3 regions of the Erwinia sp. AK-PDG3-5 genome follow, and region 1 is predicted to be linked to each of the others. Evidence: predicted binding sites of a transcription regulator. Region 1 holds the regulator's gene; each other region holds the start of a gene.

The links. The regulator PhoB, encoded in region 1, activates phosphate uptake and scavenging genes when phosphate is short. The targets are predictions, from matches to a motif close to CTGTCATAAAACTGNCNNAT.
Region 2: AC1UKS_RS21625 (MIP/aquaporin family protein) is a predicted target of PhoB. The motif match lies at 1,439-1,458, and genes of this name have one in related genera.
Region 3: rbsK (ribokinase) is a predicted target of PhoB. The motif match lies at 1,940-1,959, and genes of this name have one in related genera.

Annotation. Positions count from the first base shown of each region.
Region 1 covers NZ_CM165967.1:3,623,367-3,626,645, reverse strand. Annotated here, with positions in the region: gene sbcD (exonuclease subunit SbcD) at 1-794, opposite strand, end outside; gene phoB (phosphate response regulator transcription factor PhoB) at 994-1,683, shown strand; gene phoR (phosphate regulon sensor histidine kinase PhoR) at 1,707-3,020, shown strand; gene AC1UKS_RS16870 (PstS family phosphate ABC transporter substrate-binding protein) at 3,039-3,279, shown strand, end outside.
Region 2 covers NZ_CM165967.1:4,630,582-4,633,860, forward strand. Annotated here, with positions in the region: gene AC1UKS_RS21610 (1,4-dihydroxy-2-naphthoate polyprenyltransferase) at 1-276, shown strand, start outside; gene rraA (ribonuclease E activity regulator RraA) at 383-868, shown strand; gene zapB (cell division protein ZapB) at 914-1,153, opposite strand; gene AC1UKS_RS21625 (MIP/aquaporin family protein) at 1,602-2,450, shown strand; gene glpK (glycerol kinase GlpK) at 2,483-3,279, shown strand, end outside.
Region 3 covers NZ_CM165967.1:4,002,751-4,006,029, forward strand. Annotated here, with positions in the region: gene fucP (L-fucose:H+ symporter permease) at 1-950, opposite strand, end outside; gene rbsK (ribokinase) at 964-1,878, opposite strand; gene deoC (deoxyribose-phosphate aldolase) at 2,067-2,738, shown strand; gene deoR (DNA-binding transcriptional repressor DeoR) at 2,763-3,279, shown strand, end outside.

The DNA of each region.
Region 1 (3,279 bases):
TCGACCAGAAACACGCTTTTGTCTTTGCCCAACTCGTCAAAACTGAGCGGAATAGGGGAGCCGCTGTAGCGAATATGCTCCGTGTTGGCGATGCGCTGCGCGCGGTGGATATGACCGAGCGCGATGTAATCCGCCGGGGGAAATGCCTGGGCCGGAAAAGCATCCAGCGTGCCGATATAGATATCGCGTACCGCATCACTTTTGGTCACGCCGACGGTGGTCAGATGGCCGGTAGCAATAATCGGCAACGGTAAATCCAGCCTTTGCCGCTCGGCCTGCGCCGCCTGCCAGCAGCGATCGTAATGCTGGGTGATGGCGTCCAGCAGAGTCTGCTGCTTCTCATGGCCAGACTGACCGGCCTGGCTGACGGTAATATCACGCGGGCGAAGGAAGGGGATGGCGCACAGGACCGCGCCAGGTTCGCCGTTGCGCTTATTCAGGATCACCACCTGCTGGGCGATATCATCACTGGCCGCGGCGATCACCCGGGTATTGAGGCAGGCCAGCAGCTCACGCGATTCGTTCAGCGTGGCGACGGAATCATGATTGCCACCCAGCACCACCAGCTGACAGCCGGTTTTCTGGAGGTTGACCACGAAACGGTTATACAGCTCACGCGCATAGCTGGGCGGTGAACCGGTGTCGAAGATATCCCCCGCGATGATAATGGCATCCACCTGATGTTCCACCGCCTGAGCCAGCAGCCAGTCTGTAAAAGCCTGATGTTCCGGGGCGCGGCTTTTGGTGTAAAAAAATTGGCCCAGATGCCAGTCTGACGTGTGGATTATTCGCATGAGTTCCCTTTGAGGCGCAAGGCAGAGTCGACGATTATAAACAGCAACGCGTAAAACCCCAGTCTGAATGACTGGAACCTTCACAAAAGTGTTATAAAACGGCGGTCCGGGCCGTGCTTTTTTCATAAAACTGTCATAAAACTGACGCATAATGACGCCGCAAATCCAGTGACATTCCGTCACAGTAGCAGGAGCAATAATGGCTAAGCGTATTCTGGTAGTCGAAGATGAAGCCCCAATCCGTGAGATGTTGTGTTTCGTGCTGGAGCAAAATGACTATCAACCGATAGAAGCGGAAGATTATGACAGTGCGGTTAATTTGCTTATCGAACCCTGGCCTGATTTGATCCTGTTGGACTGGATGCTGCCTGGTGGATCAGGCATTCAGTTTATCAAGCATTTGAAGCGTGAAGCGATGACCCGCGACATTCCGGTGATGATGCTGACGGCGCGCGGTGAAGAAGAAGATCGCGTTCGCGGTCTGGAAGTCGGGGCTGACGACTATATTACCAAGCCGTTTTCGCCGAAAGAGTTGGTGGCGCGGATTAAAGCGGTGATGCGCAGGATCTCGCCAATGGCGGTGGAAGAAGTGATTGAGATGCAGGGACTGAGCCTGGATCCTTCGTCACATCGCGTGATGTCAGACACCCAGCCGCTGGAAATGGGGCCGACGGAATACAAGCTGCTGCATTTCTTTATGACCCATCCTGAGCGGGTTTACAGCCGTGAGCAGTTGCTTAATCACGTCTGGGGCACTAACGTGTACGTCGAAGATCGTACCGTTGACGTTCATATTCGCCGCTTGCGTAAAGCGCTGGAACTGACCGGGCACGATCGCATGGTGCAGACGGTTCGCGGAACAGGTTACCGTTTCTCTGCACGTTACTGATCGTTCGCACTGGAGTCTTCACCGTGTTGGAACGCCTCTCCTGGAAGAGATTGTTGCTGGAAGTGGTGCTCGCCTGCCTTCCGGCCCTGATTTTGGGGCTGCTGGTGGGCTACCTGCCCTGGCTGCTACTGGTATCGGTGTTAGCCGTTTTGGGCTGGCATTTCGCTAATTTACTTCGTTTATCCCACTGGCTGTGGATTGACCGCAGCATGACGCCACCGGCGGGGCGTGGCAGCTGGGAACCTCTCTTTTATGGCCTTTACCAGATGCAGGCGAGAAATCGTCGGCGTCGGCGTGAGCTGGGCCATCTTATCAAACGCTTTCGCAGTGGCGCCGAATCCTTACCTGATGCGGTGGTATTGACCACCGAAGAGGGCACCATTTTCTGGTGTAACGGCCTGGCGCAACAGATGCTGGGACTGCGCTGGCCGGAAGACAATGGTCAGAACATCCTTAACCTGCTGCGCTATCCCGAGTTTACGCGCTATGTGCGGCAGCGCGATTTTACCCGACCGTTAACGCTGGTGCTGAACAGCAATCGTCAGCTGGAATTCCGCGTAATGCCTTACTCGGAAGGGCAATGGCTGCTGGTGGCCCGCGATGTGACGCAGATGCATCAGCTTGAGGGTGCCCGCCGCAACTTCTTTGCTAACGTCAGCCATGAGCTACGTACGCCGTTAACGGTGCTGCAGGGCTATCTGGAGATGATGAACGATTCGGTGATGGAAGGCCCGCTGCGTGACAAGGCCCTGCACACCATGCAGGAGCAGACCCGCCGCATGGACGGACTGGTGAAACAGTTGCTGACCCTGTCGCGCATTGAAGCCGCACCGGCGCTGGATCTGCAGGAAAAGGTCGACGTGCCGATGATGCTGCGTCTGCTGCAGCGTGAAGCGGAAACCCTGAGCCAGGGCCGGCACGAGATTCACTTCAATATGGACGCGGATTTGCGGGTGTATGGCAATGATGAACAGCTGCGCAGCGCCATCTCAAACCTGGTGTACAACTCGATTAACCACACCCCGGCCGGCACGCGCATTGATATCAGCTGGCTGAGAACCCCACAGGGCGCGCAATTCAAGGTGAAGGATAACGGTCCGGGCATTGCGCAGGAGCATATTCCCCGACTGACCGAGCGCTTTTACCGCGTCGATAAGGCCCGCTCGCGGCAAACCGGCGGCAGCGGACTTGGCCTGGCGATCGTCAAGCATGCGCTCAGCCACCACAACACCCGGCTGGATATTACCAGCCAGCCCGGCAAAGAGACCTGTTTCAGCTTCTCCTTACCACCAAGGTTGATTGTCAGCAGCGAGTTGGCACAGAATGCGGTTCGATGATCGTAGCGGAACCCTGTGATGAAAAAGCTGTTTCTGATGCTGCTGGCCTGTTTCAGCCTGACCACCCAGGCACAAGAGGGGATGCTGGCCGGTAACCTGACCAGCGTTGGCTCGGATACTCTCGGCAGCTTAATGACGCTGTGGGGCGAGAGCTTCAACCGGCAGTTTCCGGGCGTGAATGTGCAGGTGCAGGCCGCCGGTTCCTCTACCGCACCCACCTCGCTGGCGGCCGGCGCGGCGCAGATTGGCGCAATGAGTC
Region 2 (3,279 bases), 1.0 Mb from region 1:
TTTACCCTGGCGGTGCGCTTAGGGGCGAGTGGCGCCAGGCGCTATCACCAGCTGATCCTCACCGCGGCCGTGCTCTGTTGCGCGGGTTTTGCCCTGCTCACTTCGTTGAATCTCGCCGGCTGGTTATTCCTGCTATCCGCACCGTTGCTGTTCAGACAGGCCCGCTACATTACGCAGCAGCCTTCCGCCGTCGCCATGCGCCCTATGCTGGCGAAAACCGTTAAATCCGCCTTGTTGCTCAACCTGCTTTTCTCACTCGGGCTGGTCCTCAATTAACTGCGATGTGTTTGACTCATCGCAACTTTTAACAATTGATGATTTTGCCAACAGCGGCGAGAAAGCGATATACTTAGGGTTCCTGTGGCAAACAGACGAAACCCTTATGAAATATGATACTTCTGAACTCTGCGACATCTATCACGAAGATGTGAACGTCGTTGAACCGCTCTTTTCAAACTTCGGTGGCCGTACGTCGTTTGGCGGGCAAATCATCACGGTAAAATGTTTCGAGGACAACGGGCTGTTGTACGATCTGCTGGAGGAAAACGGGCGAGGTCGTGTGCTGCTGGTTGATGGCGGCGGTTCGGTGCGTCGTGCGCTGATTGATGCGGCGCTGGCCAGACTGGCACTGCAGAACGAATGGGAAGGCATTGTGGTGTACGGTTCCGTTCGTCAGGTTGACGATCTGGAAGAGCTGGATATTGGCATTCAGGCGATTGCTGCCATTCCGGTCGGTGCTGCGGGTGAAGGCATTGGCGAGAGCGATATTCGCGTCAACTTCGGTGGCGTCACTTTCTTCTCCGGCGACCATCTTTACGCCGACAACACCGGCATTATCCTTTCCGAAGATCCGCTCGATATCGAATAAAAAAAACGGGTGCCACTGGCACCCGTTTCTCTGCTGACCGTTAAATCAGACTTCTTCCATTTTTCCCAACAGGGCGCGCAAACGCTCCTGCCAGACAAGCTGCTCTTCTTTCAGGTGCTGGTTCTCACGCACCACTGATTCGCTATTCCCTGCAGCCTGCTGAACCTGCTGATTCAGGTTGTTGTTCTGCTCTTTCAGCTCTTCAATTTCCATCTGTAACAGGGTGATGGTATCAATCGCCTGTTGTACTTTCGCTTCCAGTTTCTCGAACACTTCAAATGACATTGTAAAAGACCTCTCCAAATCGCCAGGCGTTGATGTTGCCAGCCGCAGATCATGAGGGGATAAGCCGGGATTCCACGGATAACAACGCTTCCCCGATTGTAAGTAGACCCGCGCCCCAAGTCCAGTAGCGAACCCGCACAGGGTGCAGACTGTAACAATTTTCAGCATAGACCTGGAATCTGCAACATTACCCGCAGTATTTGCGGGGCTAATGTTAACGATTTGGGATAAAAATCATCAAATGGAAAATTGAAATGTTGTTTCAGGAAAGCAAAAAGACGCGAAAACGCTCATTTTTATGACACAGCACACAACTTTTGATTTCGCTATTTCTCGTTTATGCTCGTTAACGATAAATTTACATCAGCCCTACATAAGATTTGGGCGGCTCAGGGAGTGAGAAAAAAACGAAGTACAACATTAAACCTCGCCTTCAGGAAATGTCATCATGAGTCAGACAGCAACAAGCACGCTCAAAGGGCAGTGCATCGCCGAATTCCTTGGTGTCGCCACCATTATCTTCTTTGGTGCCGGCTGTGTCGCCGCCTTGAAACTGGCTGGTGCAAGTTTTGGTCAGTGGGAAATCAGTATCATCTGGGGGATTGCCGTTGCGATGGCCATCTATCTCAGCGCCGCTATCTCCGGCGCGCATCTGAATCCTGCAGTGACCATTGCACTCTGTCTTTTCGCCAATTTCGAACGCCGTAAAGTTGTGCCGTACATTCTGGCACAAATCGCCGGTGCCTTCTGCTCCGCCGCCCTGGTTTACGGTCTCTACTACAATCTGTTCTTTGATTACGAACAATCGCATCAGATGGTGCGTGGCAGTATTGAGAGCCTCGATCTGGCCGGGATTTTCTCCACCTATCCAAACCCGCACATTGGCGTTGGTCAGGCCTTCCTGGTTGAAGCGGTGATCACTGCAGTGATGATGGGCCTGATTATGGCGCTGACCGATGACGGTAACGGCCTGCCTCGCGGTCCGATGGCTCCGCTGCTGATTGGCCTGCTGATTGCGGTAATCGGTGGCTCAATGGGTCCTCTGACCGGCTTTGCACTGAACCCGGCGCGTGATTTCGGACCGAAACTCTTTGCCTGGCTTGCGGGTTGGGGTAACGTCGCCTTTACCGGTGGCCGTGATATCCCGTATTTCCTCGTGCCAATCTTTGGACCGATTGTGGGCGCCAGCCTGGGCGCAGTTGGCTATCGCTATCTGATTGCCCGTAACCTGCCTGGCGCAGCTGTAGTAAAGAAAGACGAGAAGACGATAGCGCGTGCTGAGCAGCGTAAAGCGTAAGTGCTAACCCTTTACACCATCAGGAATGAATTATGACCACAGAAAAAAAATACATTGTCGCGCTCGATCAGGGGACGACCAGCTCTCGTGCCGTGATCCTGGATCATGACTCCAACATCGTTGCCGTCTCCCAGCGCGAATTTCAGCAAATTTATCCTAAGCCCGGCTGGGTTGAGCATGACCCGATGGATATCTGGGCTTCCCAAAGCTCCACGCTGGTAGAAGTGCTGGCGCACGCCGATATTCGTTCAGACGAGATTGCCGCGATCGGTATCACCAACCAGCGTGAGACCACCATTGTCTGGGACAAAGAAACCGGCAAGCCGATCTACAACGCTATCGTCTGGCAGGATCCGCGCACCGCTGACTACTGTGCAAAACTGAAAAAAGAAGGGCTGGAAGAGTATATCCAGCACACTACCGGCCTGGTGATTAACCCTTACTTCTCCGGTACCAAGGTGAAGTGGATCCTCGACCACGTGGAAGGCTCACGCGATCGTGCGAAACGTGGCGAGCTGCTGTTTGGTACGGTTGACTCCTGGCTGGTGTGGAAAATGACGCAGGGACGGGTACACATCACCGATTACACCAACGCCTCGCGTACCATGATGTTTAACATCCACAAGCTGGAGTGGGATCAGCGCATGCTGGATATCCTTGATATCCCGCGTGAAATGCTGCCAGAAGTGAAGTCATCTTCTGAAGTGTACGGTCAGACCAACATCGGTGGTAAAGGCGGTACGCGTATTCCAATCGCCGGTATCGCCGGTGACCAGCAGGCGGCGCTGTACGGCCAGATGTGTGTTCAACCGGGTATGGCAAAAAATAC
Region 3 (3,279 bases), 380 kb from region 1:
ACCTTCTCGGCGCGGAAGCGCGTCATCAGGAAGTTGGCGACAAACTTGCCGATAAAGAAGCAGATAAAGCTGTAAATCATAAAGTTAGAGGCATGACGCTCGTTGGCCGCACCGAGGTTCAGCGCCAGACGAATGGTGAACGACCAGACCGCCACCTGCATCCCCACGTAAAGGAACTGCGCAATGATGCCGCGCTTAAAGTGGCGGTTTTTGGCCAGATAGCTAAAGGTTTCACCGAGGCTCGGCAGCTTTTTCTCATTGCTCTGCGGTTTGCAGTGCGGATAACGGGTCAGCAGGAACAGCACCATCACCACCACCAGGACCATCACCAGGTATTTGTAAGGTTCCAGCGTGTGCTCCAGCATGGTCAGACGGAACTGGTGCAGCTGTTCCGGGTTCATGCCGGCCATCTGGCTGTGCAGGCTGTCGCCATCCTGGAACACCAGGTATTTGCCCAACACGATGCCCATCAGCGCGCCAATCGGGTAAAACGTCTGGCTGACGTTCAGCCGCAGCGTGGCGTGATCGCGGTGACCGATCATCGAGCTGTAGGTATTCGCCGCCGTTTCCAGGAAGCTCAGCCCGATAGCAATCGCGAAGATCGCTGCCAGGAACATGGTGTAGGTCGCCATATGCGAGGCAGGATAGAACATCACGCAACCGGCGATATACAGCGCCAGCCCCAGCAGGATTGCAATCTTGTAGCTACTGCTGCGGATCACCAGCGAGGCCGGGATGGCAATTAAAAAGTAGCCGCCGTAAAAGGCGCTCTGTACCAGCGCGCTGGCGAAATCGCTGAGGGCGAAAACGCTTTTGAACTGGGTGATCAAAATATCATTCAGGCTGGCGGCGCAGCCCCACAACGGGAACAGGCACGAGAGCAAAATAAACTGAAACAGTGGCGTCTTATTCAAATAGCCATCAGGCTGCTGGACGATGGTCGGTTGCATAGCGAATCCTCAGTTAATCGTTGAGAAAACGGTGGAAGGTATCGGCATCAGGGTACGACAGCTGGGTTCCCCGTCCGGTGACGCTACAGGCGGCATAGTCGGAGGCAGACTGCATTGCCTTCGCGATATCGCCATGCTGGATCAAAAAGTGGGCAAAGCAGCCGATAAAGGCATCCCCTGCGCCACTGGTATCAATCGCCTTCACCGGCGTGGGCTTAATGCGGTGGACGGCATCCCCCTGCATCCACACCGAACCGCGGCTGCCGAGGGTGATAATCAGGTTTTTCAGGCCGCGCCCCAATAGCATCTGCCCGGCGCGCAGCACCTCCTCTTCAGTGCTGACCGGCAGGCCCGTCAGGATCTCCAGTTCGGTTTCGTTAGGCATAAAGAAGTCGCACTGGCAGGCGTAATCAATGTCCAGCCCGGCCACCGCTGGCGCGGGATTGAGGATCACCTGAATGCCGTTCTGCCGCGCAAAGTCGATGGCGTAGTAAACCGTCGGCAACGGGATCTCCAGCTGCAACACCATCAGACGACAGCGCTTAAGATCGTCCGCCGCGGCATCAATATCTGCCGGAGACAGGTGCGCGTTGGCCCCTTTAATAATCAGGATGCGGTTTTGCGACTGGTCATCGACAAAAATCGGTGCCACGCCGCTGGAGGTGCCCGCCGCGACGGTGACGTGCTGTGCGTCGACGCCGAACCGCTGCAAGTTTTTCACCGTGTTGTCAGCAAACAGGTCTTCGCCCACTTTGCTGACCATCATCACGCTGGCACCCAGCTTCGCCGCCGCGACGGCCTGGTTGGCGCCTTTGCCGCCGCAACCCAGTGCAAAGTCAGGCGCTTCTAAGGTTTCACCGGCTTTCGGCATGCTGTTGGTGTAAGTGATCAGATCGACCATATTGGAGCCGATGACGGCAATATCCATGACGTATTCCCCGTGTAAATTTTCATCATTAAATGTTGTAGAAATAACAATAACAATCATCTCATGTTATTTTTGTGACACCCGTCTCAGCCTGCAAATCCCGGTCGCGAGATGTTAATTGGCGATTGACGCCAGAATGAAAATGTTATTATTTTAACAAACACACCCCATCTGCTGAGGAGCTTCCCGTGCAAAACCTGGACTATGCCCGCTACATCGACCACACCCTGCTGGCGGCGAATGCCACCGTGCAACAGATCGCCACCCTGTGTGACGAAGCCATCGCCCACCACTTTTACGCGGTGTGCGTCAATTCGGGTTATGTGCCGTTAGTGGCGGAGAAGCTGGCGGGAAGTGAGGTAAAGGTCTGTTCCGTCATCGGTTTTCCGCTGGGTGCCGGCCTGACCAGCGCCAAAGCCTTCGAAGCGAAAGCCGCCATTGCGGCCGGTGCGCAGGAGATTGATATGGTGATTAACGTCGGCTGGCTGCAAAGCGGTGAGGTTAAGGCCGTCAGCGCCGATATTCAGGCAGTGCGCGAGGTTTGCGGCCCGATCCCATTGAAGGTAATATTAGAAACCTGCCTGCTTAGCGATGCGCAAATCATTCAAATCTGTGAAATTTGTCGTGAACTGAAGGTTGCCTTTGTCAAAACCTCTACCGGTTTCAGTACCGGCGGCGCGCGCGAAGAGCACGTCCGTCTGATGCATGATACCGTGGGTCCTGATGTGGCGGTCAAAGCGTCCGGCGCTGTCCGCGACCGACAGACGGCAGACATCATGATCCAGGCGGGCGCCAGCCGTATCGGCACCAGCTCCGGCGTCGCCATCGTTAACGGCAGCGCTGCCGGCGAGGGATATTAACCGTATTATCAGGAGTGACTGACCATGGAAACCCGCCGCGACGAGCGCGTAAATAAGCTGGCATCCGCGCTTAAGCGAACCGATAAAATCCACCTGAGAGAGGCGGCGCGACTGCTGGGCGTGTCCGAGATGACCATCCGTCGCGATCTCAACGAACAGCCGTCGGTGGTGGTGTTATTGGGGGGCTACATTGTCAGCGATCCAAAAAGCAATCAGGGTCACTACTTTGTCTCCGATCAGCAGGCGCACAACGTCGAGAAAAAGCGGCGTTTGGGCCAGCTGGCGGCGGCGCTGATTGAGCCGGGTGATACGGTGTTCTTTGACTGCGGCACCACCATGCCGTGGATTGTCGATGCCATCGATAATGAGCTGGCGTTTACCGCCATCTGCTGCGCGATGAACACCTTCCTGGCGCTGAAAGAGAAACCGGCCTGTCAGGTGATCCTCAACGGCGGTGAGTTTCATGCTGACAACGCCATCTTCACTCCGCTGGGCCACGGCTCGGTGATGGACAGCCTGTGTCCCGACAAAGCCTTTATCT